4 regions of the Kitasatospora sp. NPDC051853 genome follow, and region 3 is predicted to be linked to each of the others. Evidence: riboswitches for the same ligand, from Rfam matches in the RefSeq annotation. Region 3 holds a riboswitch; each other region holds the start of a gene.
What was found. Region 3 has a riboswitch for cyclic di-AMP ahead of ACIA8O_RS08815 (peptidoglycan DD-metalloendopeptidase family protein). Riboswitches for the same ligand answer to the same signal wherever they lie in the genome.

Region 1: linked by a shared signal. The riboswitch ahead of ACIA8O_RS09150 (M23 family metallopeptidase) and the one ahead of ACIA8O_RS08815 (peptidoglycan DD-metalloendopeptidase family protein) in region 3 are both predicted to bind cyclic di-AMP.
Region 2: linked by a shared signal. The riboswitch ahead of ACIA8O_RS14725 (hypothetical protein) and the one ahead of ACIA8O_RS08815 (peptidoglycan DD-metalloendopeptidase family protein) in region 3 are both predicted to bind cyclic di-AMP.
Region 4: linked by a shared signal. The riboswitch ahead of ACIA8O_RS01495 (hypothetical protein) and the one ahead of ACIA8O_RS08815 (peptidoglycan DD-metalloendopeptidase family protein) in region 3 are both predicted to bind cyclic di-AMP.

The regions. Positions count from the first base shown of each region.
Region 1 covers NZ_JBITBY010000003.1:18,106-25,438, forward strand. The annotation lists gene ACIA8O_RS09115 (PrsW family intramembrane metalloprotease) at 1-404, shown strand, start outside; tRNA gene ACIA8O_RS09120 (tRNA-Met) at 451-524, shown strand; gene ACIA8O_RS09125 (hypothetical protein) at 997-1,998, shown strand; gene ACIA8O_RS09130 (class I SAM-dependent methyltransferase) at 1,952-2,659, opposite strand; gene ACIA8O_RS09135 (sensor domain-containing protein) at 2,798-3,499, opposite strand; gene ACIA8O_RS09140 (GNAT family N-acetyltransferase) at 3,610-4,188, opposite strand; gene ACIA8O_RS09145 (hypothetical protein) at 4,255-5,130, shown strand; gene ACIA8O_RS09150 (M23 family metallopeptidase) at 5,175-6,020, opposite strand; cyclic di-AMP (ydaO/yuaA leader) riboswitch at 6,033-6,189, opposite strand; gene ACIA8O_RS09155 (YiaA/YiaB family inner membrane protein) at 6,402-6,692, shown strand; gene ACIA8O_RS09160 (4-oxalocrotonate tautomerase family protein) at 6,711-6,908, opposite strand; gene ACIA8O_RS09165 (alpha/beta fold hydrolase) at 7,000-7,333, shown strand, end outside.
Region 2 covers NZ_JBITBY010000004.1:530,490-537,822, forward strand. The annotation lists gene ACIA8O_RS14690 (carbohydrate binding domain-containing protein) at 1-1,135, opposite strand, end outside; gene ACIA8O_RS14695 (GNAT family N-acetyltransferase) at 1,361-1,801, shown strand; gene ACIA8O_RS14700 (hypothetical protein) at 1,798-2,673, shown strand; gene ACIA8O_RS14705 (ribonuclease domain-containing protein) at 2,732-3,127, opposite strand; gene ACIA8O_RS14710 (esterase/lipase family protein) at 3,331-4,569, shown strand; gene ACIA8O_RS14715 (hypothetical protein) at 4,623-4,778, shown strand; gene ACIA8O_RS14720 (hypothetical protein) at 4,778-5,239, shown strand; cyclic di-AMP (ydaO/yuaA leader) riboswitch at 5,427-5,594, shown strand; gene ACIA8O_RS14725 (hypothetical protein) at 5,601-6,824, shown strand; gene ACIA8O_RS14730 (hypothetical protein) at 6,826-7,305, opposite strand.
Region 3 covers NZ_JBITBY010000002.1:901,463-908,795, reverse strand. The annotation lists gene ACIA8O_RS08835 (GNAT family N-acetyltransferase) at 1-967, opposite strand, end outside; gene ACIA8O_RS08830 (PP2C family protein-serine/threonine phosphatase) at 1,150-2,385, shown strand; gene ACIA8O_RS08825 (hypothetical protein) at 2,715-2,909, shown strand; gene ACIA8O_RS08820 (DUF6348 family protein) at 2,952-3,680, opposite strand; cyclic di-AMP (ydaO/yuaA leader) riboswitch at 4,044-4,197, shown strand; gene ACIA8O_RS08815 (peptidoglycan DD-metalloendopeptidase family protein) at 4,203-5,231, shown strand; tRNA gene ACIA8O_RS08810 (tRNA-Gly) at 5,296-5,369, opposite strand; tRNA gene ACIA8O_RS08805 (tRNA-Pro) at 5,555-5,628, shown strand; gene tig (trigger factor) at 5,953-7,314, shown strand.
Region 4 covers NZ_JBITBY010000001.1:315,516-322,848, forward strand. The annotation lists gene ACIA8O_RS01475 (aspartate aminotransferase family protein) at 1-49, shown strand, start outside; gene ACIA8O_RS01480 (dTDP-glucose 4,6-dehydratase) at 63-1,061, shown strand; gene ACIA8O_RS01485 (HAD family hydrolase) at 1,043-1,681, shown strand; gene ACIA8O_RS01490 (GNAT family N-acetyltransferase) at 1,689-2,123, shown strand; cyclic di-AMP (ydaO/yuaA leader) riboswitch at 2,324-2,456, shown strand; gene ACIA8O_RS01495 (hypothetical protein) at 2,495-3,880, shown strand; gene ACIA8O_RS01500 (hypothetical protein) at 4,215-6,074, shown strand; gene ACIA8O_RS01505 (hypothetical protein) at 6,310-6,555, opposite strand; gene ACIA8O_RS01510 (cupredoxin domain-containing protein) at 6,548-6,793, shown strand; gene ACIA8O_RS01515 (SpoIIE family protein phosphatase) at 6,807-7,333, opposite strand, start outside.

The sequences.
Region 1 (7,333 bases), on a different contig from region 3:
GGGCCTTCACCGACGACCAGCAGGACCGGCTGGACAGCATCGGCCTGGGCGCCGAACCGAGCCTGCGGGACTTCGACTCCACCGTGCACACCTTCGTGCTGCGGGGCCTGCTCTCCCCCTTCGCCCACCCGCTGTTCACCGCGCTGACCGGCCTGGGCATCGCCGTCGCCCTGACCACCGGCCGCCGCTGGGCGGCCCGGCTGGCCGCCCCGGTCGGGCTGCTGCTCTCGATGTCGCTGCACGGCGCCTGGAACGCGGCGGCCGGCGAGGGCACCCGGGGCTTCCTGCTGGTCTACGGGCTGCTGATGGTGCCCTGCTTCGCCGCGCTGGTCTGCTTCGCGGTGTGGGCCCGCACCCGGGCCAGGACCTCCCGGCACCGGGAGCTGCCGACGGCCGCCGGGTAACCGATTTTGCTTCTGCGCAGCTCTCACGTACTGTTGGGTTCACCGACGCGGGGTGGAGCAGCTCGGTAGCTCGCTGGGCTCATAACCCAGAGGTCGCAGGTTCAAATCCTGTCCCCGCTACTCAGTAGCACGGAAGGCCCGGCAGACATCGTCTGCCGGGCCTTCCGCCGTTCCCGGCGAAAAACCCGTTGTGCGCTCCGGGGGCGCCTGCCTACAGTGACGGCACACTGAAAGGAGGTGATCCTGAGTTGAGTTCTTTCAGGATGCGTGAGGTGGCTGCTCGCTAGAGCCGCCCCTGCCTGCGCAGGACCCGAGGGCGTACGACCTCCGGCGGCAGGCGAATTCGAAGCAGTCACCCGGCCCGTGGGCTCACCGGTACATCCCCGGTGCCTCTCCGGTCCGCCCCCCGCGGGGCGGCAGGCGAGGAGCAGCCCACGGGCCGTCTGCGTTCCCGCGCGGCCCCGGCCGAGGCCCCGGCCCGCGGCACCGCCCGAGGCCCGCTCCGACGCGCCCTGCCAGAGGTCGTGCACGCCCTGCCCAGCGGGTGACCGGTCCGCTACAGTCGCAGCGACTTCGGGGAGGGGTGGGCGCGGTGGACCTGCAACAGGACGGCGTGGCGAAGGTCGGGATGGGCTCCGTGGTCGGGGCCGGACTGCTCGGACTGGTGCTCTACGCCTCGACCTCGGAGGACTGGGCCGGGGCGCTCGGCGGCGGACTGGTGGTGGCGGCGGCCTTCGCGGTGGCGGGGGCCGGGGTGGGCTTCCTGTTCGGCATCCCCCGGCTGCTCACCAGCGGCGCCGCGTCCCGGCCGGACGACATGGGCGCCACCTCGACGGGCAGTTACTCGCCCAACACCAACCTGGAGCAGGTCTCCGACTGGCTGACCAAGATCCTGCTGGGCGCCGGGCTGACCCAGATCGGCGCGCTGCCCGGCCTGCTGCGCGAGCTCGGCCACGCGCTGGCCCCGGTGGTCGGGAACGGCCCCGGCGCCTCGGCCTTCGCGGCGGCGCTGACGGTGTACTTCACCGTGATCGGCTTCCTCTCCGGCTGGCTGCTGACCCGGCTCCGGTTGGCCAAGGCCCTCTCCACCGCCGACCGGCAGACCCTGGACGACTCGGTCCGGCAGACCCGGGACCGGGCCCGGGAGCTGAACTTCACCACGGCGGAGGTGGAGAAGCTCTTCGCCACCCAGACCGAGGGCCTCCAGGTGCAGGCGCTGGCCCTGCTCCAGGGCGACCCGGACCCGGAGAACTACCACCTGATCCTGCGGGCGGTGAGCAGTGAGCTGCCCCCGTTCGTGCTGCTGCAGGCGCTGATGGCCGCCAAGGTGGCGGTGGAGCACGGCGGGCTGGCGCCGGAGCAGCGGCGGGAGCTGCGGTTCGCGGTGGAGAACAAGATGCGCAACGACCGTGCGGTGCCGCCGGATTCGCGGCGGCGGGTGGTGGCGGGGCAGATCCTGAAGCTGCTCGCGGCGGAGGCGTCGGTGCCGGAGGTTCCGGAGGCGCCGCAGGTACCGGGGCAGGCCAAGGGCGAGGACGGAGCGGACGCTACCGAGGAGCGGACCGCCGGCGGTGGTCGGCCCGGCGGAGAATGAGCACCCGCCGGGTGCGGCCGTCCTCGGGGCGGGGGAAGCGGCGCACCTCGGTGCCGACCCGGTGCTGGCCGAGGCGGGCGCGGAGGGCCGGGAGGTGCGGGCAGGGCCGGGCCGTGCCGTCGTGCAGCGGGAAGACGCGGACCTCGCCGTCCGGGGCGGTGACCCGGACCAGTTCCAGCAGGGCCGTCAACTGCCGCTCGGGCGGGAAGAGTTCGGGGTAGGCGAAGAGCAGGTAGCCGCTCAGGCTGAGGGCGAAGGTGCCGTCCGCGAACGGGAGGCGGGGCAGGGCGGCGGCCACGTAGCGCTCGGGGTGGGCGGCGCGGTCGGCGGTGAAGAGGGCGTGGGCGCGGTCCCAGCTGCGCAGGTAACGGTCCGTCGGGCGGGCCCGGGAGGACGGGTAGAGCTCGGGGGCGGCGGCCATCCGGTCGGCCATCCGGGAACGGGCGGCCCGGGCCAGGGCGGCCAGTTGGGGCGGGGTGGCGGTGTAGACGGGGTCGGCGGCGATGACGGTGACGCCCAGGGTGCGGGCCTCGGCGGCGAGGCCGGCCGTGCCGCCGGGGCAGTCCAGGACGGGGCCGCGGAGGGCGGCGAGGGTGGAGCGGGTGAGGTCGAAGAGGGCGCAGTACTCGTCGAGGGGGCGGGAGGTGACGAGGGTGCTCATTCGATCATCGGAGCACGGGCGGCTTCAGGGTGCGCGGCAGTGCGTGCAACTGGCTGATGTGCCCCGATCTTGCGGTGGGACGTCTTCCGGTGCGCGCAGTTCCCCGCGCCCCCGGGGTGACCACTTCCTCGCGACCGGCTATCGGCACAGGGTGCGGATGGCGAGGCGGGAGACGTTGGTGAGGCCCCGGGTCAGGGGCGGGGTGAGGAAGACGAAGGCGAAGCCGAGGAAGGAGACGCCGAGGATCTGCCAGTTGGAGGTCAGGTAGTACTCGTGGTGGACGCCGGCGTCGGTGGTGAAGTCGTAGAGCTGGTAGCCCGGCCAGTCGGTGTAGCGGGCGAAGACCCACTGGTAGGTGGGGAAGGCGGCCAGGACCCAGCCGACGGTGAGGGTGACGACGGGCAGCACGAAGGCCAGGATCGACCAGGGCAGCATCAGGAACTGGTAGAGCGCGGCCCGCCAGCCGAGGCCGTCGGCCAGCCGGGCGCTGACGGCGCCCCAGAAGCCGGGGCGGCTCCTGCGGACCGGCCCGGGGTCGCCGACCTCGGTGTCGAGCAGGGTGCGGGCCCGGTGGCGCTCCAGGGCGGCGAAGCCGCGGCCGGTGGTGGTGAGGGCGGCCAGGACGGGGAGGCCGAGGACGGTGACCAGCAGGCCGAGGCCGGCCGAGAAGAGCGCCACCGTGAAGGCGAAGCCGAGGACCGCGAGCGGGAAGGCGGTGAGCAGGAAGCCCAGTTCGCGGTAGGGGGCGGCGGTGAACGGCGCCCGCCAGAAGCCGGGTCGGGCGGGGCCCTCCGTCCGTCCGCCGTACTGCGCCGGGTAGGGGTGGGTCTGACTGGTCATCACGGGCTCCTCGTCCGCCTCCGGCCGCTCCGGGCTCACCGTCCTACGGTCGCAGTGGAGGGCGGGGCGGGGGAATGAGGTCCACCGGTGCGTGGGGGGTGGGGTTCTCCCTACCCCCGGGCGGGAGCGGGGCCGGGCCACTCGTCGTCGAGGAGGGAGTACTGGTCGGAGTCGCACCAGCGGCCGCCGACCCTCAGGTCGCGGCGGATGCGGCCCTCCAGGCGGAAGCCGGCCCGCAGGAGCAGCCGGGCGGAGGCGGTGTTGGCGGGATCGACCCGGGCGGCCAGGCGGGCGAGGCCGAGGGTGTCGAAGGCCAGGGCGCAGAGCAGGTCGGTGACCTCGCCGCCGTGGCCGCGGCCCCAGGTGTCGCGGCGCAGCGCGTAGCCGATCGAGGCGGCGTGGGCGGACTCGACGGTGAGGACGGCGCTGCCGATCAGCGGGGCGCTCTCCGGTGGGCCGTCGGCGTGGCGGGTGACGGCCAGTCGGTAGCCGGTGCGGGGGTGTTCCTCGGCGAGGTCGAGGGCGAGCCCGAGCTGGTCGGCACAGGTGTCGAGGTCGGCCGGTTCGAAGGCGAGGTACCGAACGGTCTCGGGGTCGCCGTAGACGGCGTGCAGGGCGGCCGCCTCCTCGGGCGTGCCGTGCAGTTCGCGCAGCGCGAGCCGGGGGCCGGTGAGCCGGACGGGGTCCATGGAGCACGACCCTACGCGGACGGCGTCCCGGCGTCCCGACGGTCCGTCACCGGATACCGTACGAGGGTGAACCACGAGGACCTCCTGCTCAGCCCCCGCACCCGCGCCGACGACCTGCTCGACTGGGCCGCCGAAGAGGGGCGGCCGCCGGTGCCGGAGCCCGCGCTGCGCACCGTGCTCACCCTGCTGGAGCTGGGCGACGGCCGGATGCACGACGGCTTCCCGGAGCTGACCTCCGCGGTGCTGGAGCAGCTGCTCTACGAGCGGCTCTACCTGTACGTCCAGCCGGAGTCCGAGCCGGAGGCGTACGGCAGGGCGGTGGAGCTGCTGATCGACCACCAGCGGGCCACCAAGCGGCTGAACGCCAAGCGGCAGGAGAAGCTGCACGCGGAGGCGGAGTGGCAGGGCGAGCTGCTCTGCGGGCTGCTGCGCCAGCCGCACCTGGTGACCTGGCCCCGGCTGTACGCGCTGCTGCTGCGGGCGGACGGGGTGGACACGGCGGACGAGGGCGCGGTGCGGGGCTGGCTGGACGGGTTCCGGGAGCTGACGCCGGATCAGCGGGCCGAGGCGTTCGGGGCCCTGGCCGGGCTGGACGAGGTGGACTCGGACGGCGGCTGGGGGCCGACCCGGGTGATCTCGGTCGGGATGGCGACGGACGGGGCGCGGATGCTGCTGGAGAACCGGCTGATGCAGCGCTCCTACCGGAACCTGGCGGGGCTGAACGCGCTCGGGCTGCCGATGCCGGAGGAGCTCTCGGGGGACTTCGACGCCTTCGAGGCGGCGGTGGCCGAGGAGGCGCTGCGGCTGTGCGGCGAGTGGACGGTGCCGGGGCTGGCGGCGCTGCTGGTGCACGAGTACCCGGACCTGGCGCCGGAGCCGGGGCACGAGGAGATCGACGCCTACCTGGCGGCCCAGGGGTACGAGGCGGAGGAGCAGGACTGACGGACCGGGCCCGCGGCCGGGGAGGCGGCGGGCCCGACGGGGTGTCAGGGGTTGAGGCCGTGGGCCTGGAGCCAGGTCAGGGGGTCGACCGGGGTGGCGCCGGCGGGGCGGACCTCCAGGTGGAGGTGGGGGCCGGTGACGTTGCCGGTGGCGCCGACCTTGCCGAGCACGGTGCCGGGGGCGACCTGGCCGGAGGCGACGGTGATCGAGGAGAGGTGGCAGTACCAGAGCTCGGTGCCGTCGGGGAGGGTCTGGATCACCCGGTAGCCGTAGGCGCCGGACCAGCCGGCCGAGCTGACGGTGCCTCCGGTGACGGCGGCCACGGGGGTGCCGGTGGCGGCGGCGAAGTCCAGGCCGGTGTGCAGGTGGGACCAGTAGGAGCCGGACTGCCCGTAGTGCGCGGTCAGCTGGTAGCCGCTGGTGGGGAGGGTGAAGGCGCCCTGCGCGGCCTGCTCCGCGGCGGCCTCGGCGGCGGCCTGCTCCTGGGCCTGGGCGGTGCGCTTGGCCTCGGCCTCCTGGGCAGCGGCCAGCCGGGCGGTCTCCTCGGCGGAGGTGCGCTGGCCGTCGGCCTGCTGCTGGATGCGGGCGGCGAGGGCCAGCCCGGGGTCGGCGGAGAGCGGGCGCTCCCCGGCGGTGCGGTCCGCGTCGGCCTGGTCGGCGGCGGCGACGGCGGGCGGGGTGGCGGGAGCGGCGGCGGCCGGGGCGGCCGCGGCGAAGCCGGTGGCGCCGAGCGAGGCGGCCATCGCGGTGACGCCGAGCAGCGGGCCGGAGGAGCGGGTCTGACGGGGCATCCGGTGCCGGGCGGCCTCCTGCGGGAGGGGGTGGTCGAGCAGCTGGGTGGTGCCGCTGCCGTCCTGCCGGGGGTGTGCCTGGGTGTGCGTCGACGCCACGGAGGCGCGCTCCTTTCCTTCCTTCGCGCCTACCGGGTTAGCTGACGGGTTCGGAGCAGGAAGGTCTCCTACGGCCGGGTGGGGCCCGGCCGATTCACCCCAAGGAACGTGGTTCCCCGGCTCCCTGGCCCGCCCGTGGGAGGGCCGTGGGATTAGGCGACGGCGCACGGTGCCGTTCGGGTACGGCGTTGCCGACCGCGCTGCGTTATCAAACGTTAATCCTAGGAGCCCATGATTCCAAGCGGCTTGAGTGGTGCAGTCCATCTCTTTCTGACGCGCCGTGACCCGGGCCCGCCGGGCCGGGTACTCAGCCCGCCGCACGGGCCCGGGTTGAGCACCCGTACTCAGGTGGGGGGCAAGGGAGTTGGCCATCCTGGGAGCATGACCGCAGCCACCCAGCCCCGGACCACCAACGCCTACTACGCCCAGGCCGTGCTCTCCTTCGCGCTGGCCACCGCCGCCCTCGCCCTCGGGGTGCTCTACCTGCCGGTGAACGCCTGGATGCGGGCATTCCTCGCGGTCGGCCTGCTCTGGGAGATCACCTCGGCATTCACCCTCGCCAAGGTGATCCGGGACCGCCAGGAGGAGGGGGAGATCACCACCCGGGTCGACCAGGCGCGACTGGAGAAGCTCCTGGCCGAGCACGACCCGTTCCGGGTGGACGCCCCCTGACCCCCTCCTGAGCCGCCGTCAGCCCTTGGCGCGCTTGGCCGCGAAGGTCTCGCCGGCCGAGGACCAGTTCTCGGCCGGGATCTCCTCGATCGCCACCCAGATGTTCTCCGGGCTCACGCCGGTGATCCGGGCGTAGGTCGCGGTGAGCTCGCGGGCGATCTCGGCCCGCTGCCCCTCGCTCCGGCCGGACAGCTGCTTGACGTTGATGAACGGCATGACGCCCCTTCCGCGTTCGGACTCCTGCGCTCCGCACGCTAGCACCGCCGCACCCATTGACGGCTAAGGCTATTAGCCTTAGCTTTGAGGCATGGCGACGCAGACGCACCCCGAGACCCGGTACCTCGACCTCCCCGGCGGCCGGCTGGCCTACGACGACACCCCCGGCACCGGCCTGCCGGTGGTCCTGCTCCCCGGCATGCTCGACTCCCGCACCGTCTACCGGTACCTGCGCCCGCTGCTGGCCGCCGCCGGGCACCGGGTGATCACCCTGGACCTGCGCGGCTTCGGCGAGTCCTCGATCGACTGGGACGACTACTCCCCCGCCGCCCTGGCCGGCGACGTGCTGGCCCTGCTCGACCACCTCGGCGTCGAGCGCGCCGCGCTGGCCGGGAACTCCTACACCGGGGCCACCGTGGTCAGGG
Region 2 (7,333 bases), on a different contig from region 3:
TGGCGGTGTTGGTGGCGGAGGCGCTGACGCCGGTGGGGGCGGAGGGCGCGGTGGTGTCGGGCGGGGTGGCGGCGCAGGGGTCGGCGGCGCCGGTGGTGACGGTCTGGTCCTTGACGGTGTTGTTGCCGCCGCGGAGCTGGTAGTTGACGCCGTTGTTGTTGTCCCAGACGCCGTTGCCGTTGTTGAACACCGCCTGCCAGGAGGTGGCGGGGCCGAGGCCGACGGTGCGCTTGACCCAGCCGGTGCAGGCCGCCGTCATGCCGGTGCCGGGGGAGGTGGTCCAGGTGCCGCCGGCGGGGGCCCAGTGCAGGTTGACGGTGGACCAGCCGACGCTGGTGGTCGAGTACCAGACGGTGGCCTCGGTGGCGGGCGTCGGGCTCGGGCTCGGCGTGGGCGTCGGCGTCGGCGTGGGTGTCGGCTCCGGGGTGGTGGTGCCGCAGGGGTCGGAGTGGGCGACGGCGCCGTCCTTGACGGTGATCGAGCCCGTCCCCAGCTGGTAGTTGGCGCCGCCGTTGTTGTCCCAGGTGCCGGAGCCGTTGGTGAAGGTCGCCTGCCAGGTGGCGGCGTACCCGAGGGCCACGGTCTGCTTCACCCAGCCGGTGCAGGCGGCGGTCATCGCCGTGCCGGGTGCGGTGGTCCAACTCCCGCCCGCGGGCGCCCAGTGCACGTAGTAGGCGGGCCAGTTGCGGCTGGTGGTGGAGTAGAACACGGTCGCCGTGGTGGGGGTGGCGGCCGCGCACGGGTCGGTGGTGGTGACGGTGCCGGACGAGACGGCGCTGATGCCGCCGGTGAGTTGGTAGTTGGCGCCGCCCCGGCTGTCCCAACTGCCCGAGCCGTTGGTGAAGGTGGCCTGGAGGCCGGTGGCGGCGCCGAGGTCGACGCTCTTCCTGAACCACCCGGAGCAGGCCGCCTCCATGGCGCTGCCGGGCGGGGTGGTCCAACTCCCGCCGGTGGGGGCCCAGTGCAGGTAGACGCTGCTCCAGGTGGTGGCGGGCTTGTAGTACACGGTCGCGGTGGTGGCCGCGTTGGCGGTGAGCGCCGGCAGCAGGGTGGCCAACAGCCCTGCCACGACGGCCAGTACGGCGGCCAGCGGACGGCGGGATCTCCGGCGGTGGCGTGCGACTTCACGGTCCACGGAGGGACTCCTCGAATGCCTGACGGGTGGGGGAGGAAGCGCCCCCTCCGGCGACGGCACAGGGGTGGGGCCCTGCGGCGCACGCCACCGCGCGGAGTTGACGCTCCGTCTTGCGCAAGGTTCTGCAAGATGTTTCAGGAGGGTACTCGTCTGTAAATCCCCCGTAAAGGCCCGACGTCAGGTCCGGCTTCCGGCGGGCGATGCCGCCGCGATAGCGTGCCGATCATGGTGGACTGGAGCCTTCGGCAGGCGTCGGTGTCGGACGTCGAGGCGGTGGCCGAGCTGCGCGCGACGGTGTTGCGGCCGGATCTGGAACGGCTCGGCCGGTACGACCCGCAGCGGGTCCGGCAGCGGCTCCGCGACGGATTCGACCCGGACCACACCTGGGTGGTCGAGGTGGACGGCGCGTTCGCCGGCTGCGTGGCCCTGCGCCCGGCCGAGGACTGCCACTGGCTGGAGCACTTCTACCTGGACCCGCACCACCAGGGGGCCGGCATCGGTTCGGGCGTGCTGCGGCGGCTCCTGGAGCGCTGCGACCGTACCCGTACTCCGGTCCGCCTGAACGTCCTGCAGGGCAGCCCGGCCCAACGGCTCTACGAGCGCCACGGGTTCACCGTCGAGGCCGAGGACCCGGTGGACGTCTTCATGGCGCGGGAGCTGCCGTGAACGCGTCGGTGCGGGGGTGGTGGGCCGAGGTGTGGCCGCAGGTGGCGGAGGTGTGGGTGCTGACGGGGGGCGAAGGGTCGGAGGTCGATGCGCCGGAGCGGGAGTTGCTCGCCGTGATCGAGGATCCGGTGGAGCTCGCGGAGCTGCGGAGGCTCACCACGGCCGGCCGGTTCGACGACGGCATCTGCCGGTGCCACGGCGGCCTGACGCTCGGTCTGCGCGGCGCCGACGGCGAGGGGTTGGGCCGGGCGAGCGTGCACGGGACCGACCGGATCTCCTGGGAGCGGTCCAGGTTCGGCGACGACCTGACGATCGGCGACCCGCTCGGCCTGGGGATGCTGCTGGCGCGGCACGGCCTCGGGGGCTGGCTGACGCACTTCGTCGGCGAGCTGGTCGGACCGCTGGGCCTTCGGGAGGGGCGTCCGCAGTACCGGCAGGCGGGCTCCGGGGCGAGCGGGTCGCGCCTGTTGGCCGCACGGCGGGTGCCGCCGTGCCTGCGGCCGTACTTGACGGGGGTCTCCGGCATCGAGGCCGGGAAGCTCCCCGAGGAGGAGGTCTCCCGGCTGCGGGCGGTCCTCGCCGCCGAGCATCCGGACGGTGGCGAACGGGCCCGGCTGCTCCTCGCCTGGCTGGGCCGGCTGACCTGGCCGATCGAGGCGGAGCACGGTGAGGGACTGCTGGTCCGCCGTCTGCTGGAGGGCCTGGATCCGGTCGCCGCCGCCGCCGCTGCCGATGCCGTAGTGGTGGCCGGCGGGACGGTGGACGGGTACACCGCGATGGGGTTGCTCTGCTGGGCCCGCGGGCGTCGTCACGTGGACGGGCTCGCCGGGCTGGTCGGTCCGGTCCTGGCCCGGTACCCGCGCCGCAGGTGACGCGCGGCCGTCCGCCCCCGGGGAAGTGGGGCGGACGGCCGTGGCGCGAACGTCCGTGTCAGCAGCCGAAGTTGACCTTGCGGAAGGTCGCGTAGTGGTCCGCGGTGTAGTAGTCCTCGTGGTAGACCCTGCCGGTGACGATGCGGCGGGCGCCGCGGGTCGAGGAGCCCGGCGTCTTCACGGTGTACTCGTGGTAGTAGCCGGTGGTCTGCTGGGGCAGGACGCCCTCGCGGTTCTGGAAGACGGTGCCGTCCTGGCTGTACGGGAACGGACCGCCCTGGTCGATCAGCTTGACGGTGGTGCGGCCCTCGGGCGGGAGGGCGGTGTAGCAGATGCTCCCGCTGACGGCGGCGGAGGCGTCGGTGGCGAACACGGCGGTGGGGGCGAGGGTGAGCAGACCGACGGCGGCGACGGAGGCGGCACGGGTCTTCAACGCGCGTAGAGTGATTCGCATGTCCTTCAGTCTGAGGGCTTGTCAGGTCCCGGAGGAAGCGCTGTGGAAACACTTCACTCGCAAGTAACTCCCCATGAACGCAGGTTACTTGTGGATTGACGCCATGCGGCGGACGTGCCGGATGTGTGACCGTCACATGGGGGCGCGGTACGGTCGGCCCTACGGTGGCCGGGCCGCATTCCCCCCACCCGCTGGAGACCGCCGTGAGACGTGTCCTCGTCCTGCTGCTCAGCTGCGCCGCACTGGCGCTGGGACTCGGTCCGGCGGTCGCCGCGACCCCCGCGTACCTGAGACTGGAGGCGACGTACACCGCCCCCGGCAACGGCTGGGCCAAGGTGGAGCGTTGGTACGACACCACCACCGGCTTCCGCGCCGAGCAGTTCCCCGCCGACGGCCGCGGTGACCAGGACGGCGCCCGGGTCACGTACTTCGGCGGGGTGAAGCGCCCCTCCTCGGCCCGCTTCCTGCTCTACTCCGCCTCCGGCTGGGACGGCGGCGCCAAGTCCGCCGTGCTGCTGGTGCACGGGGCCAACGACAACGCGGACCGGGCCTGGGCGAACCCCGCCGAGAGCGGCAACTGCGGTGCGGCGAGCTGTCCTTCGACCGGCCTGGCGCAGCAGCTGGCCGCCGCCGGCCACCGGGTCTTCGCGATCGGCTTCGCCCACAAGCACGGTGACAACCTGATGCAGGCACAGGCCGTCGGCGACGCGATCGCGGTGATCCGGGACCGCCTCGGGGTGGCGCAGGTCGACCTGGTGTCCTGGAGCAAGGGCGAGGTGGCGGCCCGGAGTTGGGTCTCCTCGGTCCGGCCGTCCTGGGGGCGGGCCTACCCCGGCGACGTCCGCCGCCTGGTCACCCTCGGCGGTCCGAACGGCGGCCTCGACTACGTCTACGCGCACGGCTGGAGCTTCTCGCTGGCCACCTGGCCCGCCTGCGGCGGCACGGCCAACGCGCCCTCCCCGCACCTCTGGATGACCTGCTACGGCACCTACACCTCCCAGCCCTGCCTGGGCGTGCTGCCGGTCAACGGCTCCGACTGCTTCCCCGGCCAGCGCCAACTGCTCGCCCGCTGGGACGGGAGGTACGGCGTGGACCAGCTCACCCAGGACTGGTGGACCACCTACTACGGCGGCCAGGGCTACTACACCTCCGGCCAGGGCATCCAGGCCGCGATCGACGCGGGCTCGCTGATCGCCCCGCTGCACGCCGCGGGCACCCCCGCCGCCGTCCCCGCCTACCTGCTGGCCGGCGGCTCCGCCGACCTCCCCGGCCTGCTCAACGAGAACCGCGGCCCGAGCGACGGCATCGTCCTCACCGCCAGCGCCCTGGACACCACCGGCATCCGAACGGTCGGCGGCACGAAACTGTTCACCGACCTGAACCACCTCGAACTCGGCTGGGCCCCGGCCGCCGCCACCCAGGTCGCCGCCTGGCTCGGCTGAAAAGCGATCCCGCCGGAATTCCCCCCACTGTTCGTGCTCTGTACGCGCAGGATGTGGAGCGGGCGATCTGCACCCCCGACGACAGCCGGTTCACCGAACTGACCGTCGACGGCGGTGCGGCGCTGAACAACGACGAACTGGGGCTGGTCCGCCGCCCTGCGATCATGACGAGCATGAGCATCGACATACCGACCCTTCCGGAGTGCTGATGGAGTACGTCGTCGCGGCCGCGGGCACGCACACGGTCGAGGTCTGCCGTGAGGCGCTCGGCGATCGGGCGGGGCTGGACTTCAGGGTGGGTTCGGTGGCCGATACCGGCTTCGACTGCGACGCCGTGATCCTCAGTTCCCCGCTGGCGCACGAGCGTTACGGGGGAGTACCGATACCCGGTTCGGCACAGCTCCTGGTCAACCACCGGGGTGACGGTGCTCCGCCGGTCGTCATCGCCACGCCGGTCGTTCCGTGGGAGGAACCGGCACGGCACCTCGCGGCAGCGGAGGCCGAGGTCCGGACGCACCGGATCCTCGCGGCGTGCGTCGACGCGTTCACGGCCGGACGGTCCGTGAACGCGCCCGGCCCTCGGATCCTGATCCATCTGGAGGGAGCAGGGATCGACCGGCCGGAGCTGTCCCCCACGATCGGGGGGATCGCCCGACTGCTGGCCGACTGATCGTCCGGCCACGAGTACGGAAGGGTTGCCCGCCGAACGATCGGCGGGCAACCCTTCCGCATGTCCGAGGGGCGTGTGAGGGAGGTCTCGTTGTCGCGGGGCGGGGGAGCTGCCTAGCCTGCATGGAGTTCGTGTAGCTGCGGACACCCGTCGGCGGGGCGCCGAGTCCTGCCTGCCCGTCGACGGTCACTCGACCACATCGAGTACGGGCAGGAGCGGGGGAACCAGGTCAGTACGTGACCCCTGCCCGCCCACTCGGCGCAGGGGCACTCGGGGTGAAGCCGCTCACGGGCGGCCGGGCGTTTCCTCACGCCCGAACCCGACAGCTCACCTCGCAGGCGTCGGAAGAGGACTCCTGCCCATGCGCATCTCCGTCACTCCGGCACGCCTCGGCGCGGCCGCCCTGGTGGCCGTCCCGCTGATCGCCGCCGCCCCGTTGGCCGGCCAGGCCGAGGCCGTCACCTACGTCACCCAGGACCGGCTCAGCCCGACCGCGATGTCGGCCGACGTCGCCGCCCGGGCCAGCCTGACCGTGCACTCGGGTTACTGCTTCACCGCCAAGACCCTCGGCGTCGGCGTCCGGGACGCCGCCGGCCGCAACCTCGACTTCCCCGGCAACGCGAGCAACGTGCGGATCTGCCCGGGCGGGGTGACCTTCACCAGCGGTGCCCGGGCACTGCCGGCCGGGACGTACACCCAGTTCGGCTTCTGGCAGGACCAGAACGGGGGCTGGCACAACCTGCCGTCCCGTCAGCTGACCGTCGGCGGTGGCTCGGTGACCCCGACCCCCACGCCGACGCCCACCCCCACTCCCACGCCGACCCCGACGCCGACCCCGACGCCCACGCCGACCCCGACGCCCACCCCCACGCCGACCCCGGCGCCGGGTGGTTCGCCCGTGCCGGGCAAGGCGCTGACCTGGTCGGAGGAGTTCGACGCGCCCGTCGCGCTCGGCAGCAAGTGGGTCAACGACCGCAGCAGCAGCTACCGTTACGGCAACCACAACCCCGACGACAACAAGCTGGACTGGCTGAACCCGTCCGGCGTCTCGGTCGCGAACGGTGTGGCCACCTTCACCGCCAAGCCCTCCGCGCACACCCTGGAGAACGGCAGGCAGGCCTGGGACACCGGGCTGCTCACCACCGAGTACTCCTCGCAGGGCTTCCAGGTGCGCACCGGCGACTACGCCGAGGCCCGGGTCAAGCTGCCCTCCGAGGCGGGTGCCTGGCCGGCGCTGTGGACCTGGAAGGACGGCAACGGGGAGATCGACACCTTCGAGTACCACCCGGACAACGCCGCGCTGCTGGAGCTGACCAACCACGTCAGGTCCGGCCAGAAGTACCACACCGACGCCTCGGCCGTCGGCCACGACAAGTGGGTCACCATCGGCACGTACTACGGCGCGAACTCCGTCGACTGGTACGTGAACGGCGTCAAGGTCTTCTCCGACAACCAGGGCGTCGGGTCCAGCTGGTCCGCCTACCTGATCCTCAACCTCTCGGTGGGTGCCGGGAAGTACCACCCGGGGCCGTCCGGCACCGCGCCGATCGACTTCGCCGCGGACTGGGTGCGGGTCTACCGCTGAGTCAGCTCACGGACAGCGTGAACGGCGTGGAGTTGTTCGTGCCGTCCGTGTCGTCCGCGCTGTACACCCTGACCTGCCCCTCGGCCTGCGTGCCGGGGGGCAGGTCCGCGTCCACCCGGACCGGGGCGATCGCGGTGGCGGTCCGGAGCGGGGCCAGCCCGGCCGGGAAGGTGCAGGTCAGGACGTGGTGGCCGGCCGTGGCCCGGCAGTCCGCCGGGAAGGTCGGGCTCTCGAAGGTGAAACCGGCGGGCAGCGTGATCGTCACCCGGAACGGGGAGGCGGTCCGGTCGGGCCCCCGGTTGGCGACGAAGCCGTGCGCGCTGGTGGTGCCGCCGGGCGGGGCCGGGTCCGCGTCGATCCGGACCACCTCCAGGTCGGAGTGCGAAGGGGCGGCGTTCGCGGGGGTGGTCGCCCCCAGCACCAGCGCCGCCGCCCCGGCCAGTACGGCCGTCAGCTTCCGTCCACCCGCGCGTCCACCCATGGTCCACTCCGTTCGCTCTCCGTCTCAC
Region 3 (7,333 bases):
GCGCCGCCCCGAGCTCGACCAGCCGCACGTACATCCCGTCCACCAGCTGCGGCTCCAGCCGCCGCGGGTCGTCGACCAGGTGGAGCACCGGGTCGTCCACCGGACGGTTGCGGATGCGGGCCCGCCCGCAGAGGTCCTGGTCGAGCAGGAACTCCCACAGCGCCGCGTAGACACCGGGCGTCCGGGCCTCCACGTCGCGGACCCGGACGGTGCCGTCGGCGATGTCGGAGTCGCTCCAGTCCATCGCGACCGCGTACCGGGCGTAGCCCAGCAGCTGCCCGCTCTCCCGGTCCTCGGCGACCACGCACTGGAGCGGCGAGGCGCCCTCCCGCCCGGCCGGCGCGTCCTTCAGCGGGAGCTTCTCCCAGCCGGGGCGGCGGGCCAGCATCCCGGGCCGCTTCGGCACCAGCTCCGCGTACAGCTCCTCGCAGGCCGCCAGCACCGACTCCGGCGGGGCCAGCCGCAGCCGCACCGAACGGTCGACCGGCGCACGGACCGTGACCCGCCGCGGCACGGTGACCGACATCCGCCAGGTGCCCAGGCCGTAGCCGAAGCGCCCGTAGATGGGGGACTCCGAGGCGGTCAGCACCGCGAGCGCCTCGCCGCGCCGGCGGACCTCGTCGAGCTGGTCGCGCATCAGCCGGCTGAGGATGCCGCGCCGCCGGTGGGTGGGCAGCACGCCGACCATGGTGACCCCGGCGGCCGGGAGCACGGCCCCGCCGGGCACCGCGAGCCGGAAGGTGAAGGCGCCGGCGCCGCCGACCGGCAGGTCGCCGTCCCAGACCCCGACCGAGCGCTCCAGTTCGGTCAACTCCCGCCACAGCGCCCGGTCCTCGGGGTGGTCCTCACCGCCGCCGAAGGCCACCTCGAGGGTGCGGTACCAGCGGTCCCACTCCTCGGCGGTGAGCGTACGGACGGTCAGGCCGTCGCCTGTCGTGTCATCAGAAGTCGTACGTTGTGCGGTCATATGCCAAGAGCTACCACCCGGCATCCGTCGTGCGCGACCGACATTCGGCGGGTACGCGCACGGAACCGCCACCACCGCCACCGTCCCTGCGGCCGAAACCCGCTGAACCCTCACCCGTGAACGCGCCCGGCGCCGCCCCACCCGTCGACGGCACCCGGTGCCGGTGGATAAGGTCAAGGCCCATGGCTGGCAGCACGCCGGGCTCCGAGCCCCGGACGACTGGCACGGGCCAGGCCGCAGCGGCGGCCGACGGCCCGTGGACGGCCCGGTTGCGCGGCAGGCTGTACCGGGCCCGCCGAGTGCTGCGCCGGACCGCCGTGGACCACTTCCGCGGGGACGCCGCCGACTGGCTGGCCTTCGGGGTGCTGTTCGCCGCCGTCCCGCTGCTGGTGCTGCTCAACGTGCTGATCCCGGCCTGGGCCCCGCCCACCGCGCTGGTGCTGCCGATCCTGGCCGGGGCGCTGCTGCTGCGGCCGGGCACCCTGGTGCTGCTCTACGCGGCCGCCGCGCTGGGGCTCTCCACCGAGTCGCTGATCCACACCGGGGAGCGGGTGGCCAGCGACCACCCGGACACCTACGTCTTCGGCGTGACCCCCGGTGCCGCGCTGGTGGTCGGCGCGGTCGGGGTGGCCGGTCTGCTGCTGGCCCAGTTCCGCAGCCGGGTCGGCGTGCCGTGGCGGGGCGGCGGCTCGATGCTGTTCGACCTGCGCGAGCGGCTGCGGGTGCAGAGCCGGGTGCCCCCGCTGCCCGAGGGCTGGTCGGCGGACATGGCGCTGCGCCCGGCCGGCGGCCAGTCCTTCTCCGGGGACTTCGTGGTGGCGGCCCGCACCGGGCCGGGCCGCCGGGTGCTGGAGGTGGTGCTGGCGGACGTCTCCGGCAAGGGCATGGACGCGGGCTCGCGCGCCCTGTTGCTCTCCGGCGCGTTCGGCGGCCTGCTGGGCTCGCTCCCGGCGCACGAGTTCCTCCCGGCGGCCAACGGCTACCTGCTCCGGCAGGACTGGGACGAGGGCTTCGCCACCGCCGTCCACCTGGTGCTCGACCTGGACACCGGCGAGTACGAGCTGCTCTCGGCCGGCCACCTGCCGGGCATGCAGCGGCACGCGGGCACCGGCCGCTGGGACGTGATGGAGGCCCCCGAGGGCGGACTGCTCGGGGTGTACGACGGCGCCAAGTTCGAGGGCGTGCGCGGCCGGCTGGACCGCGGCGACGTGCTGATGCTCTGCACCGACGGCATGGTCGAGGTGCCCGGCCGCGACCTGACCGAGGGCATGGACCGGCTGATGGGCGAGGCGGACCGGCTGGTCGGGGGCGCCCCGTTCGCCCAACTCGGCGGCCGCGGCTCGGCGGTGAAGCTCATCGAGTCGGTGGCCAAGGACGTCAACGACGACCGCGCGGTCCTGCTGCTCTGGCGGGGCTGACCGACTGTCAAGTCCGAACGCCGATCTTCGGCCATTCCTGGGGCATAGTCCGGAAAGTGGATCTAGGACCGGCCGGAGCCGTCAACTGCCAGTTGGGGCGGCCCTGCCGACGGACCGTCAGGCCTGCTCGGCTATCGTCTCGGTCGGCGGAAATTCGTCTCACATCGCAGGATCTTCGGGGCCTGCTCACGGCAAGTCCTTTACGCAGTCCGCACGAACGACCACACTGAGTCCGGGTGGGACGGTCGGTTCTCGGGGGGTCCGGGGGATTGCTCGGGGGATTGGGCCCGCCACGAAACTCGCTACGTAGAAAGAGGAAGTGAGTCCGGGTGGCCTTCTCCGTCTCAGCCCTGGTCCTGTTCGGCATCATCTGCGTGATCTTCATCCGCAACAAGCAGTTGAAGACCAGTCATGCCATCATCGCCGCGCTGTTCGGCTTCATGCTGAGCCAGTCCACCGCGGCCGGGCCGATCCAGGAGTTCCTCAGCCAGCTCGCCAAGACCATCTCCTCGGTGGCCGGCTGACCTCGGTGGCCGGGCTGCCCCGGCGGCCCGCCTGACGGCGGGTCAGCGCCGCCCCCGCCACCAGCGCGCGAGTCCGCGCCGTGGTGGTGCGGGCGCCGCCGCGCGCTCCGGCAGTGCTTCGGGCTCGGGCGCGAACACCAGGAACAGCCGCGCCCAGCAGAGCCGTTCGCCGCGCGGCCAGTCCTGTGCGCGCAGTGCCCGCGAGGCCGCGCTGCTGACCCGGCCGTTCACCCGCACCTCGGCCACGTCGTGGCCGGCCTTGCCGCCGAAGAACAGCTTCACGCCGTTCACCTGCCCGGGCAGCAGCTCCGGCAGGACGGCGGCGGCCAGGGCGGGGGAGGAGTGCTGCTCCGCGAGCCAGTCGGCGAGCAGCTCCGAACCGGTGCCGAAGGTGGCCGCCGGGCTCTGCACCACCCGCCAGCCCGGGAACTCCGGCGTGCTGAACGCGTGCCCGCCGTCGAGCAGTTGGAGCACGGCGGTGGCGGTGGTGCCGGCCCAGATCATCACCGCGTTGTCGAGCTGCTCGGCGTCGTCGCCACCGAAGCCGGCCGCGCAGTCCCAGACCACCGGGCCGTCGCCCCGGCCGAGCTGGAGGACGTAGCCGAGGTCCACGTGCCCGGTGGTGCCCCGCTCGGCGTGGTCGCGGACCGCCACGGCGGTGGTGCCGGGCCCCCGGACCACCGCACCGTCCACGGTGAACTCCAGGCCCAACCGGGCCATCTCGCGGACCACGCCGCGTCGGATGACGGCCAGCCGCTCCTCGTGGGGCACGGGCGGATCTCCTCGGTGCCGCCCGGACGGCGGCGCTCTGTTCTCGAACGGGAACCTCGAACGGCGAGCGTATCGGCCCGGCGTGACCGGTGTCACGGCGCCTGCCGACGGAGCGCGCAGGGGCGTATCCGGACCGTCGCATTCGGCACCCTGTGTATGCGGAGGATCGGCCCAGGGTCAGCGATCATGGCCGCAAAAGGCGGAAGTCCCGAGCCCGGAGTGACTTTGGTCCCGCCCGATCCTGGTTGATCGTTCAACCGGGGGTTGCCAGCTCCGGGGGCGATGGGCTTAGCTGCGGATCCAGTCCGGCGGATCGACCGGACGGGCCCACCGGGCGGAACGCCGAGTCCTGCCGCCGTCCGGAGCCTCGAACCAGCACAGCCACGGCAGGAGTGGGGGACCCACAGGTAAGTCGCCGTACCGGTACGCCGGTGCGGCTAGGGGTGAAGCCGCGTCAGCGGCCGGGCATCTCCAGCCCGAACCCGACAGCTCACCTCACAGGCGTCGGAGAGGACCAGCCCCATGGGCAAGCACCGTCGTGTCCAGCTGTCCCGTCTGACCCGCATCGCGGTCGCCACCGGTGTGGTCGGCGCCGCGTTCGCCGTCCCGGTCAGCGCCGCCAGCGCGCACCAGAACCACACCCCGGCCGTCGCCCCCGAGGCCGCCGCCGCCGTCACCGCCGTGGTGGCCGAGTCCGCCCCGGCCGCCGCGCCCGCCGCGGCTCCGGCAGCCGCCCCGGCCGCCGAGGCCAAGGCCTACCAGGTGGTCAGCGGTGACACCCTCTCGAAGATCGCCTCCGTCCAGCAGGTCGAGGGCGGCTGGGAGAAGCTCTACCAGGACAACCGGACCGTCATCGGCGGCAACCCGAACCTGATCTACCCGGGCCAGAACCTCTCCCTCGCGGGCAAGGCCGCCGTGGCCGCCCCGGCGCCGCAGCAGGCCCCGGCCCCGCAGCAGCAGCCGAAGGCCGCCGAGTCGGCCGACAGCACCAAGGCCTCGCGCTCCAAGGCCTCCACCCCGGCCCCGCAGGCCGCCACCCCCAAGGCCGCCGCCCCGCAGGCCGCGGCTCCCAAGGCCGCCGCCCCGAAGGCCGCCGCCCCGAAGGCCGCCGCTCCCAAGGCCGAGACCTCCACCACCGTCGCCTCCGGCGGTTACGTGGCCCCGGTCCCCGGCGGCACCTCCACCGCGTACCACGCCTCCGGCTCCTCCTGGTCCAGCGGCTACCACACCGGTGTGGACTTCCGCGCCTCCACCGGCACCAGCGTGAAGGCCATCACCTCCGGCACCGTGGTCAAGGCCGGCAACGGCGGCTCCTACGGCAACGAGGTCGTCATCCGCCACGCGGACGGCAAGTACTCCGAGTACGCCCACCTCTCCTCGATCGGCGTCTCGGCCGGCCAGACCGTCTCGGCCGGCCAGCAGATCGGCCTCTCCGGTGCCACCGGCAACGTGACCGGCCCGCACCTGCACTTCGAGGTCCGCACCGGCTCGTCCTACGGCTCCGACATCGACCCGGTCGCCTACCTGCGCGCCCACGGCGTCAACGTCTGAACCGACTGAGACGACGTCAAAAAGGCTCCGGCCCCCGGTCAGTGACCGGGGGCCGGAGCCTTTGTGGAGCGGGTGACGAGAATCGAACTCGCGTGACCAGTTTGGAAGACTGGGGCTCTACCATTGAGCTACACCCGCACGGGACGCCCCGCGGCCGCGTGCAGCGGTCCCGAGGACAGGGTCAGCGTACCTGGTCGGATCGGCTGCTCGCACACCACTTTGACGCTTCGGCACGTCGGGAGCACCCGTCGGGTGGTCAACGGCCGCCCGTGCGAACGGCCGTGGGGGGTGTGGGGTGGCGTGTACGCTTCCTCTCGGCACCACGGGGTGTGGCGCAGTTTGGTAGCGCGTCCGCTTTGGGAGCGGAAGGCCGTCGGTTCGAATCCGGCCACCCCGACAGTGCGGCAGGGTCTCGTCCGAAGGCGGGGCCCTGTTGGCGTCCCGGGGCCGTCCGGGGGTTCCTGCGCGGGCCCCCGTCATCCGTGTGGCAGCACCCTGGCGTCCGCCTTTCGTGCTACCGGTAGGATGGGCGGCTGGCGGTAGTCCCTGTGCAGATCCGTGCAGGTCAACCGCCCGAGGGCGAGGAGTCAAGCTCACCGTCCACCCCCTTGTACGGGAGATGCAGCTCCAACCGCCCATCGCCCGTCTCGCCCGCACCGCCCGGCCCGCCGGCCGGTCACGGCGGAGACAACCTGACCGCAAGCCCATAGGAGACCCAACCGTGAAGAGCGCCGTCGAGACTCTGAACCCGACCCGGGTTCGACTCACCGTCGAGGTGCCTTTCGAGGAGCTCAAGCCGAGCCTCGACGCGGCCTACAAGAAGATCAACTCGCAGGTCTCTGTCCCGGGCTTCCGCAAGGGCAAGATCCCGGCGAAGGTCATCGACCAGCGCTTCGGCCGCGCCGCCGTTCTGGAGGAGGCCGTCAACGACGCGCTGCCGCGCTTCTACACGCAGGCCGTCGACGAGGGCAAGATCGAGGTCCTCGGCCAGCCCGAGATCACCGACATCCAGGGTGTCGAGAACCTGGCCGACGGCGGTGACCTCACCTTCGTCGCCGAGGTCGACGTCCGTCCGGAGATCACCCTGCCCGACTTCGCCGGCATCGAGGTGACCGTCGACCCGATCGTGGTCGAGGACGCCGACGTGGAGAAGTCCCTGGAGCAGCTGCGCGAGCGCTTCTCGTCCGTCAAGGACGTCGAGCGCGCCGCCGCCGAGGGCGACGTCGTGGTCGTCGACCTGGAGGCCAAGGTCGACGGTGAGGTGCCGGAGGACGGCACCGCCACCGGCGTGAGCTACGAGATCGGCTCCGGCCGCCTGCTGGACGGCATCGACGAGGCCGTCGTCGGCCTGTCGGCCGGCGAGACCAAGACCTTCACCACCGAGCTCAAGGGCGGCACCCAGGCCGGCAAGAGCTCCGAGGTGACCGTCACCGTCACCGCCGTCCAGGAGAAGGAACTCCCGGAGCTGGACGACGAGTTCGCGCAGCTGGCGAGCGAGTTCGACACCCTGGAGGACCTGAAGGCCGACTCCCGCAAGCGCCTGGAGCGCATGCGTGAGTTCGACCAGGCCACCCAGGCCCAGGAGCGGGTGCTCGACGAGCTGCTGAAGCTGGTCGACATGGAGTACCCGGAGAAGCTCCTCAAGGACGAGGTCGAGACCCGCAAGCACAACCTCGAGCACCACCAGCTCGAGCCGATGGGCCTCACCCTCGAGACCTACCTCGCCACCCAGGACAAGTCCCTCGAGGACTACGCCAAGGAGACCGAGGAGCAGGCCAAGAAGGGCATCAAGACCCAGTTCGTGCTCGACGAGATCGTCGACAAGGAGAAGCTGGGCGTCAACCAGGACGAGCTCACCGAGCACCTGGTCCGCCGCGCGGCCGGCTCCGGCATGACCCCGGACCAGTTCGCCCAGCAGGTCGTCCAGGCCAACCAGGTCCCGCTGCTGGTCGGCGAGGTCGCCCGCGGCAAGGCGCTGGCCCTGGTCGTCGAGCAGGCCAAGGTCACCGACACCAACGGTGAGGTCGTCTCCTTCGAGGACGACGAGGAGACCGAGGAGTCGGCGGAGACCACCGAGGCCTGAGCCTGACGGTACTTCCCGC
Region 4 (7,333 bases), on a different contig from region 3:
GGCGGAGGCGGCCCGCACGGCGCTGTCCCGCATCCCTGCGAGCGAGTGAGGCACCCCACCTGATGTCGTCCACCGAACCGCCCGAGCGGTACTGGGCCGACCGCCCGGTCCTGGTCACCGGGGCCGACGGCTTCGTCGGCTCGCACCTCACCGAGGCCCTGGTCGGCCTCGGCGCCCAGGTCACCGCCGTGGTCCGCCGGGTCTCCGGCACCCAGGTCACCAACCGCCTGCGCAACCTCCCCGCCCCCGCCGTCGCGGCCCTGCACCGCCTGGTCCACCTGGACCTGGCCGGCCCCTCGGCCGTCACGGTGCTCAGCGGACTGGAGGCCGCCACCTGGTTCCACCTGGCCGCCGACGCCTACGTCCCCGCCTCGCTGGAGCAGCCCGCCAGCGTGGTGCAGACCAACCTCGGCTCCACCCTCAACGTGCTGGAGGCCGCCCGGCTGAGCGGCCCCGAGCACCTGCTGGTGACCAGCTCCAGCGAGGTCTACGGCACCCAGCCCGACGCCATCACCGAACAGCACCCGCTGATGCCGGCCACCCCGTACGCCGCCTCCAAGGTGGCCTGCGACCGGCTCGCCTGGTCCTACCACCACACCTACGGCACGCCGCTGACCATCGTCCGGCCGTTCAACTGCTACGGCCCCCGGCACGTCTACGACGCGGTCCCGCTCTTCCTCGCCAAGGCCCTGCGCGGCGAGCCGATCACCATCAACGGCACCGGCGCGCAGACCCGCGACCTCACCTACGTGGCCGACACCGTCGAGGCCTTCCTCGCCCTCGGCCGGCTCCCCGGCACCGGCGAGGCCTACAACATCGGCACCGGGGTGGACCACAGCGTGACCGAAACCGCCCGCCTGGTGGTCGAACTCACGGGCTCCCGCAGCGAGGTCCGGTACGGTCCGCCCCGCCCCGGCGAGGTGATGAAGCTCCAGGCCGACCCGGCCAAGCTGACCCGCACCACCGGCTGGGCCGCCAAGTACGACCTCGCGGCCGGGCTGGCCGCCAACCTGGAGTGGATGCGCGAGAACGTGGAGCGGGTGTGGCCGACACGATCCTGATGGACGCCGGGGGCGTCATCTTCAACAACGTCACCGAGGAGACCGACTTCCTGGAGCGGCTGGCGGAGCGTCACCACGCGGACCCCGCACGGCTCCTGGCCGAGCTGGACGCCCGGGACGCCGCCTACGAGGTCGGCCGGGCCCACGTCCACGACGTGTTGACCGAGGCGCTGGTCGCGGCCGGGGCGCCGACCGGCCTGCGGGTGGACCCGCAGTGGCTGGACGCCCTCTACCGGGACTGCGTGGTCCCCCGTCCGGGTGCCTTCGCCGCCATCGCCGAACTCCGCCGCCACCGGCCCGACCTGCTGCTGGTACTGGCCAACAACGAGGCCGAGCACTGGGACGCCGTCAAGGACCGCGCCCACGGCCACCTGGGCAGGTTCGACGTGGTCGCCTCCTCCTGGCGGGTCGGGCGGGTCAAGCCCACGGCGGAGTTCTTCGCCGCGGTCGCCGAGCGCTGCGGCCGGACACTGGAGCGGGCCGTCCTGATCGACGACAACCCCGAAGTCACCGGCGCGGCCGGGCGCTTGGGAATCGGTACGCTGCTCGCGGACACACCGGAGGCCCTCGCTGCGGGGATCGCCCGGTTGCTGGAAGCACGTTCGGAGCAGAAAAGGTGAAATCGGCGTGACCGAGGTCGAGTTGAAGGTCCGGTTCGGGGTCGACGACAAGGAGCTGTCCGCACTGCACGAACGGGCTTTCAGCCCGGACGCCACGGACCTCCCGGACGGGGAGACCACCGTCACCCCGTGGGCCAGCCGCCTGGAGCGGCACAGCCTCACCTGGATCGGCGCCTTCGACTCCGACCGGCTGGTCGGCTTCGTGCACGCGGTGTGGGACGGCGGCAAGCACGCCTTCGTGCTGGACACCGCCGTCCACCCCGCGTACCAACGCCTGGGCATCGGCAAGCGCCTGGTGGACGAGGTCACCGAGGAGGCCTTCCGGGCCGGCTGCGACTGGGTGCACGTGGACTACGACCCCGAACACGTCGACTTCTACGAGGGCGCCTGCGGCTTCCGCGCCACCCCGGCCGGCCTGCGCTCCCGGCACTGGACGGCCTGAACCCCGGACCCGCCGGACCCGCCCCTGTGAGTTGCGCTACAGCGCCCCGAGCTGACTTGTCGGTACCGGGTCAGCTGCTTAGCCTGCTCCGAGTCGCCCGCTCCGCGCGGGCCCCTCCGGTGGGGCGCCGAATCCCGTCCACCCGCCGGCGGTCACTCGAGCACGGACACGGACGGGAGCGGGGGAACCAGGTCAGCCGCCTGCTGCCTCCGCCCGCGCACGTGCGTTCCGCGGTGGCCGCGGGCTCGGGGTGAAGCCGCGCCCACAGCCGGCCGGGCCGTACCTCCGGCCCGAACCCGACAGCTCACCTCGCAGGCGTCGCAGAGGACCTGTCCATGCGCTTTTCCGCCACACCTGTCAGGGTCGGCGCGGTGGCCGCAGCCGGCCTGCTCGCCATCCCGCTCCTGGTCAGCACCCAGGCGTCCGCCAGCGGCCCGACCGTGGTCGAGGACCGGATCACCCCGGCCCCGGCGGTCGCGGGCCCCTCGGTCACGGCCTCGCTCGCCGTGCACTCCTCGCGCTGCTTCACCGCGGACAGCCTCGGGGTCGCCGTCCGCGACGCGGCCGGCCGCCGACTGGACTTCCCGGGCGCGGCCCGCAACGTCCGGATCTGCCCGGGCGGGACCACCGTCACCACCGGCGCGCTGGACCTCCCGGCCGGTACCTACACGGAGTTCGGCCGCTGGCGTGGTCCGGACGGCCGCTGGCACAACCTCCCCGGGCACACGCTGACCGTCGGCCAGGCTCCGACGCCTACGCCGACTCCCACGCCGTCCCCGACGCCCACGCCCACGCCGACGCCGAGCCCGACTCCCACGCCGAGCCCGACGCCGACGCCCACGCCGTCCCCCACGGTCACGCCGTCCCCGACGCCCACGCCGACGCCCACGCCGAGCCCGAGTCCCACGCCGTCCCCGACGCCCACCGTGCCCGCCGGCATGCGCGCGCTGCCGGACCCCCTCTACGGGGTCACCGTCGACGACGTCTCCAAGCTCTCCGCCATCGTCGACGCCTCGCGCCACCTCGCCCGGACCCCGACCACCCGGATCGTCTTCGACGAGACCGAGGGCCCGAGCTCCTACACCGAGGCGGTCGACCAACTCCAGCCGGTCAGTTACCTGATGGGCGAGATCCTGGACTCGGAGTACGTCAAGAACTTCTCGGCCCAGGCCTACCACGACCGCGTCGCCCAGTACCTGAAGGCCTTCGGCGACAAGGTCGACCTCTGGGAGATCGGCAACGAGGTCAACGGCAACTGGCTGGGCAGCTACGCCGACGTCTCGACGAAGATCACCGATGCCTACCGGCAGGTCGAGGCGGCCGGCAAGCGCAGCGCGCTGACCCTCTACTACGACATCGGCTGCGGCAACGGCCCCTCCGAGCTCGACCCGCTGACCTTCACCAAGCAGTACGTGCCGGAGGACATGCGCAACGGCCTGGACTACGTGACGCTCAGCTACTACGAGGGCCAGTGCAACAACATCCGCCCCAGTGCGGCCACGTGGACCTCGTACTTCCAGCAGCTGCACGCCCTCTACCCGAACGCCAAGCTCGCCTTCGGTGAGATCGGCCTGCCCGACGCCGCGACCAGCGGCACCCAGGCGGCGGCCCAGTCGATGCTGACGTACTACTACGGCCTGAAGATCGACCTGCCGTACTACGTCGGCGGCCACTTCTGGTGGTACTACGCCGAGGACATGATCCCCTACAGCACCAAGCCGCTCTGGCAGACGCTCAACACGGCGCTCCAGGGCTGATCCCGACCACCCGTGGCCCGCTCCCCGTCGCCGGGGAGCGGGCCACGGGCATGAAGGGGCACGGCGGAGATTGGTGACAGATTGTCACAATTGAGCTAGGGTGGTCTGACCATTGGATCGGGAGAAGCGCACGGGGTCGATGCCGAACCGGCCGGTAGGGATGGGTTTTCAGCCCTCCGGCCCTGATGTCGGACGCTCTGTCAGGGGTACGGGCAGTTCGTTGCCCGGTACCACTCTCCGTGACCGATCGGAGGCGAGGAGGCCCCGCGCGCGGTGAGCCCTCGTCGAAAAGACGTGTAGTGACATGAGGAGCAGACATCCAGTCGGAACAGCGGTGCTCGCCGCCGTCTTCACCGCCGCGATAGCCATCCCGGCGAGGATCGACACGACGGCGACCGCCGCGAGCAATCCCGCGTGTACGACGTCGAACGTCCTGTCCCAGAGCAACTTCGAGATCGACGCCAACGGCAACCTGAAGGTCGACGACCAGGACTGCGTCGACTGGCTCCAGCGCAACGCGGCCAACACGGGGTGGGAGCTGCGGAACGGAGTCCTGGCGAAGGCGGACCTGGCGACCGGTGCGGGCGACGACTCGTTCGGCAAGGGCACCGCCGAGGACAACCCGAACCCCACGATCGTGGACGGTTCCATCCCGCCGAACAAGAGTGACCTGAAGCAGTTCGGCGTCTTCAAGGAGACCACCCCCAACGGCAAGTTCCTCGAACTGTTCTGGACCCGGGTGAACAACCCCCAGGGCACGACGAACATGGACTTCGAGCTGAACCAGAAGTTCTGCAACCCCGCGGCCGTGCCCACCAACTGCGCCGACAACGGCAAGGGCGTGACACCGAAGACACCGCTGCGGACCGCGGGCGACAAGCTGATCACCTACGACCTCTCCAAGGGCGGCACCGTACCGACCATCTCCATCCAGACCTGGACGGCGGCCGGAGCGTGGAGCCAGCCCCCGACGGTCATCAGCGGCGGCGCGAACGCCGACGCCCTGGGGACGGTCAACACCAGCACCATCCCGGCGGCGGAGACCGGAGGCCTCGGCAACCCCCAGCTGGACCCGTACACCTTCGGCGAGGCGGCCATCGACTTCGACGCCATCTTCCCGTCCGGCGGCAGCTGCACCACCTTCGGCTCCGCGTACCTGAAGTCCCGCTCCTCCGACTCCTTCAGCTCGGAGCTCAAGGACTTCGTCGCGCCGGAGCAGGTGCAGATCAGCAACTGCACCTCGCTGACCACCAACGCGGTGACCAACGTGAGCATCGGTGACAACATCTCCGACACCGCCACGCTCGCCGGGGCGGCCGCCACCGCGGGCGGAACCATCACCTTCCACCTGTACAGCGACGCGCTCTGCGCCACCGAGGTGAACACCGGCCTGCCGGCCGTCACCGTCAGCGGCCCCGGCGACTACGGCTCGGGCAACTTCAAGCCGGCCACCGCCGGCACGTACTACTGGACCGCGAGCTACAGCGGTGACAACAACAACTCCGCCGCCACCACGGCCTGCGGCGATCCCAACGAATCGAGCGTGATCAACCCGAAGGCACCCACCATCGCGACCCTGCTCTCGGCGTCGACGGCCACCACCGGTACGGCGGTCCACGACTCGGCCACCCTGAGCGGCGCGACCGCCACCGCGGGCGGCACGGTCACCTACACCGTCTTCACCGACGACAAGTGCTCGGCCGGCGCGCGTGACGCGGGCACCAAGCCCGTCACCAACGCCGTCGTCACCGACTCCGACGCCCTGACCTTCGCCACCCCCGGCACCTTCTACTGGCAGGCCGTCTACAGCGGTGACGTCAACAACCTGGGCGCCACCAGTGTCTGCACCACCGAGATCCTGGTCGTGACGGCGAGCACCAGCATCGCCACCACCCAGCAGGTCTTCCCGCAGGACAGCGCGACCGTGAGCTCCGCGAGCGGGACCCCGACCGGCAGCGTCACCTTCTCGCTGTACGGTCCGAACGACACCGACTGCAGCAAGGCCGCCGTCTACAGCCAGACGGTGACCCTCACCAACGGCAGCGCCACCACCACGAACTCGACGTTCGGCGTGGCGACGGCCAACGGTGACGTGTACCGCTGGAAGGTCGTCTACGGCGGCGACAGCAGCCACAACGGCTCCACCAGCGCCTGTGGAACGGAGAGCTTCACCCTGACCATCGCCAACGGCTGACCGCCCGCTGACCCCTCGTCAGGGGAGCGGACACCGGCCGGGGTGCGGGGCCCGAGAACAGCTCGGGCCCCGCACCCCGCCGTGCGGCGGCGGGCCGGTCGGGTGAACTTCCGCGACGGCCGGAGGGGCGGCGGCAGGGCGGCGGGGCGGGTGTGCGCTGATGGTGGCGACTGCCCGCCGGCCACGCCGTGGAGGACGTTCCGATGCTGATCCGCTCCGCCCCCAGCCGTCCCCGTCACCGGTGCGCCACGGCCGTCGCGGCCGCCCTGCTCCTGCTCGGGGCGGCCGGCTGCTCGGACGACAACGGCGGCGGGGGCGGGCCGAGCGCGACGCCCACCCCCACGCCCAGCCCCACTGCCTCGGCGAGCCCCAGCGTCTCGGCGAGCGCCAGCCCCACGCCCAGCTCGACGCCCAGCGCCAGTGCCTCGGCGAGTCCGTCGGCCGGTGCCTCCTCGCCCGCGACGACCGCCGCCGTGATCATCCGTGACGGCGCGTTCGCCCCGGCCGAGCTCACCGTCGCGCCCGGGGCCCGGATCACCGTGACCAACCAGGACAGCATCGCGCACACGCTCACCGCGACGGGCAGCGGCGGCTTCGACACCGGGCTCCTGAGCAAGGGCCAGTCCAAGACCATCACGGCCCCGTCCGCACCGGGGAGTTACCCCTTCATCTGCATTCCGCACGCGATCACCATGAAGGGCACCCTGACGGTCGCTTGATCAGGGCAGGTGGTCAGGGCAGGCGCTGCTCGGACCAGATGACCTTCCCGCTGTCGGTGTACCGGGTGCCCCAGCGGTCGGAGCACTGGGCGACCAGGAAGAGCCCGCGCCCGCCCTCGTCGGTGCTCGCCGCGTACCGCAGGTGGGGCGAGGTGCTGCTGCCGTCCGAGACCTCGCAGGTGAGGAAGCGGTCGTGGAGCAGGCGGACCCGGATCGGGGGCCGGCCGTAGCGGACGGCGTTGGTGACCAGCTCGCTGAGGATCAGTTCGGTGCTGAAGGCGAGCTCGTCCAGGCCCCAGTCGGCGAGCAGACGGGCCGCCTCCGCGCGGACCCGGCGCACGGCGGTCGGCTCCGCGGGCACCTCCCAGACCCTGACCCGGTCCTCCGGCAGGACGCGGGTCCGGGCGACCAGCAGGGCGACGTCGTCGGTGGTGCGGTCGGACAGCAGCGCGCCGAGCACGTCCTCGCAGGTCTGCTCCGGGTCGCGGTCGGGGCGGGCCAGGGCGGTGGCCAGCAGGTCCAGCCCGAGGTCGATGTCGT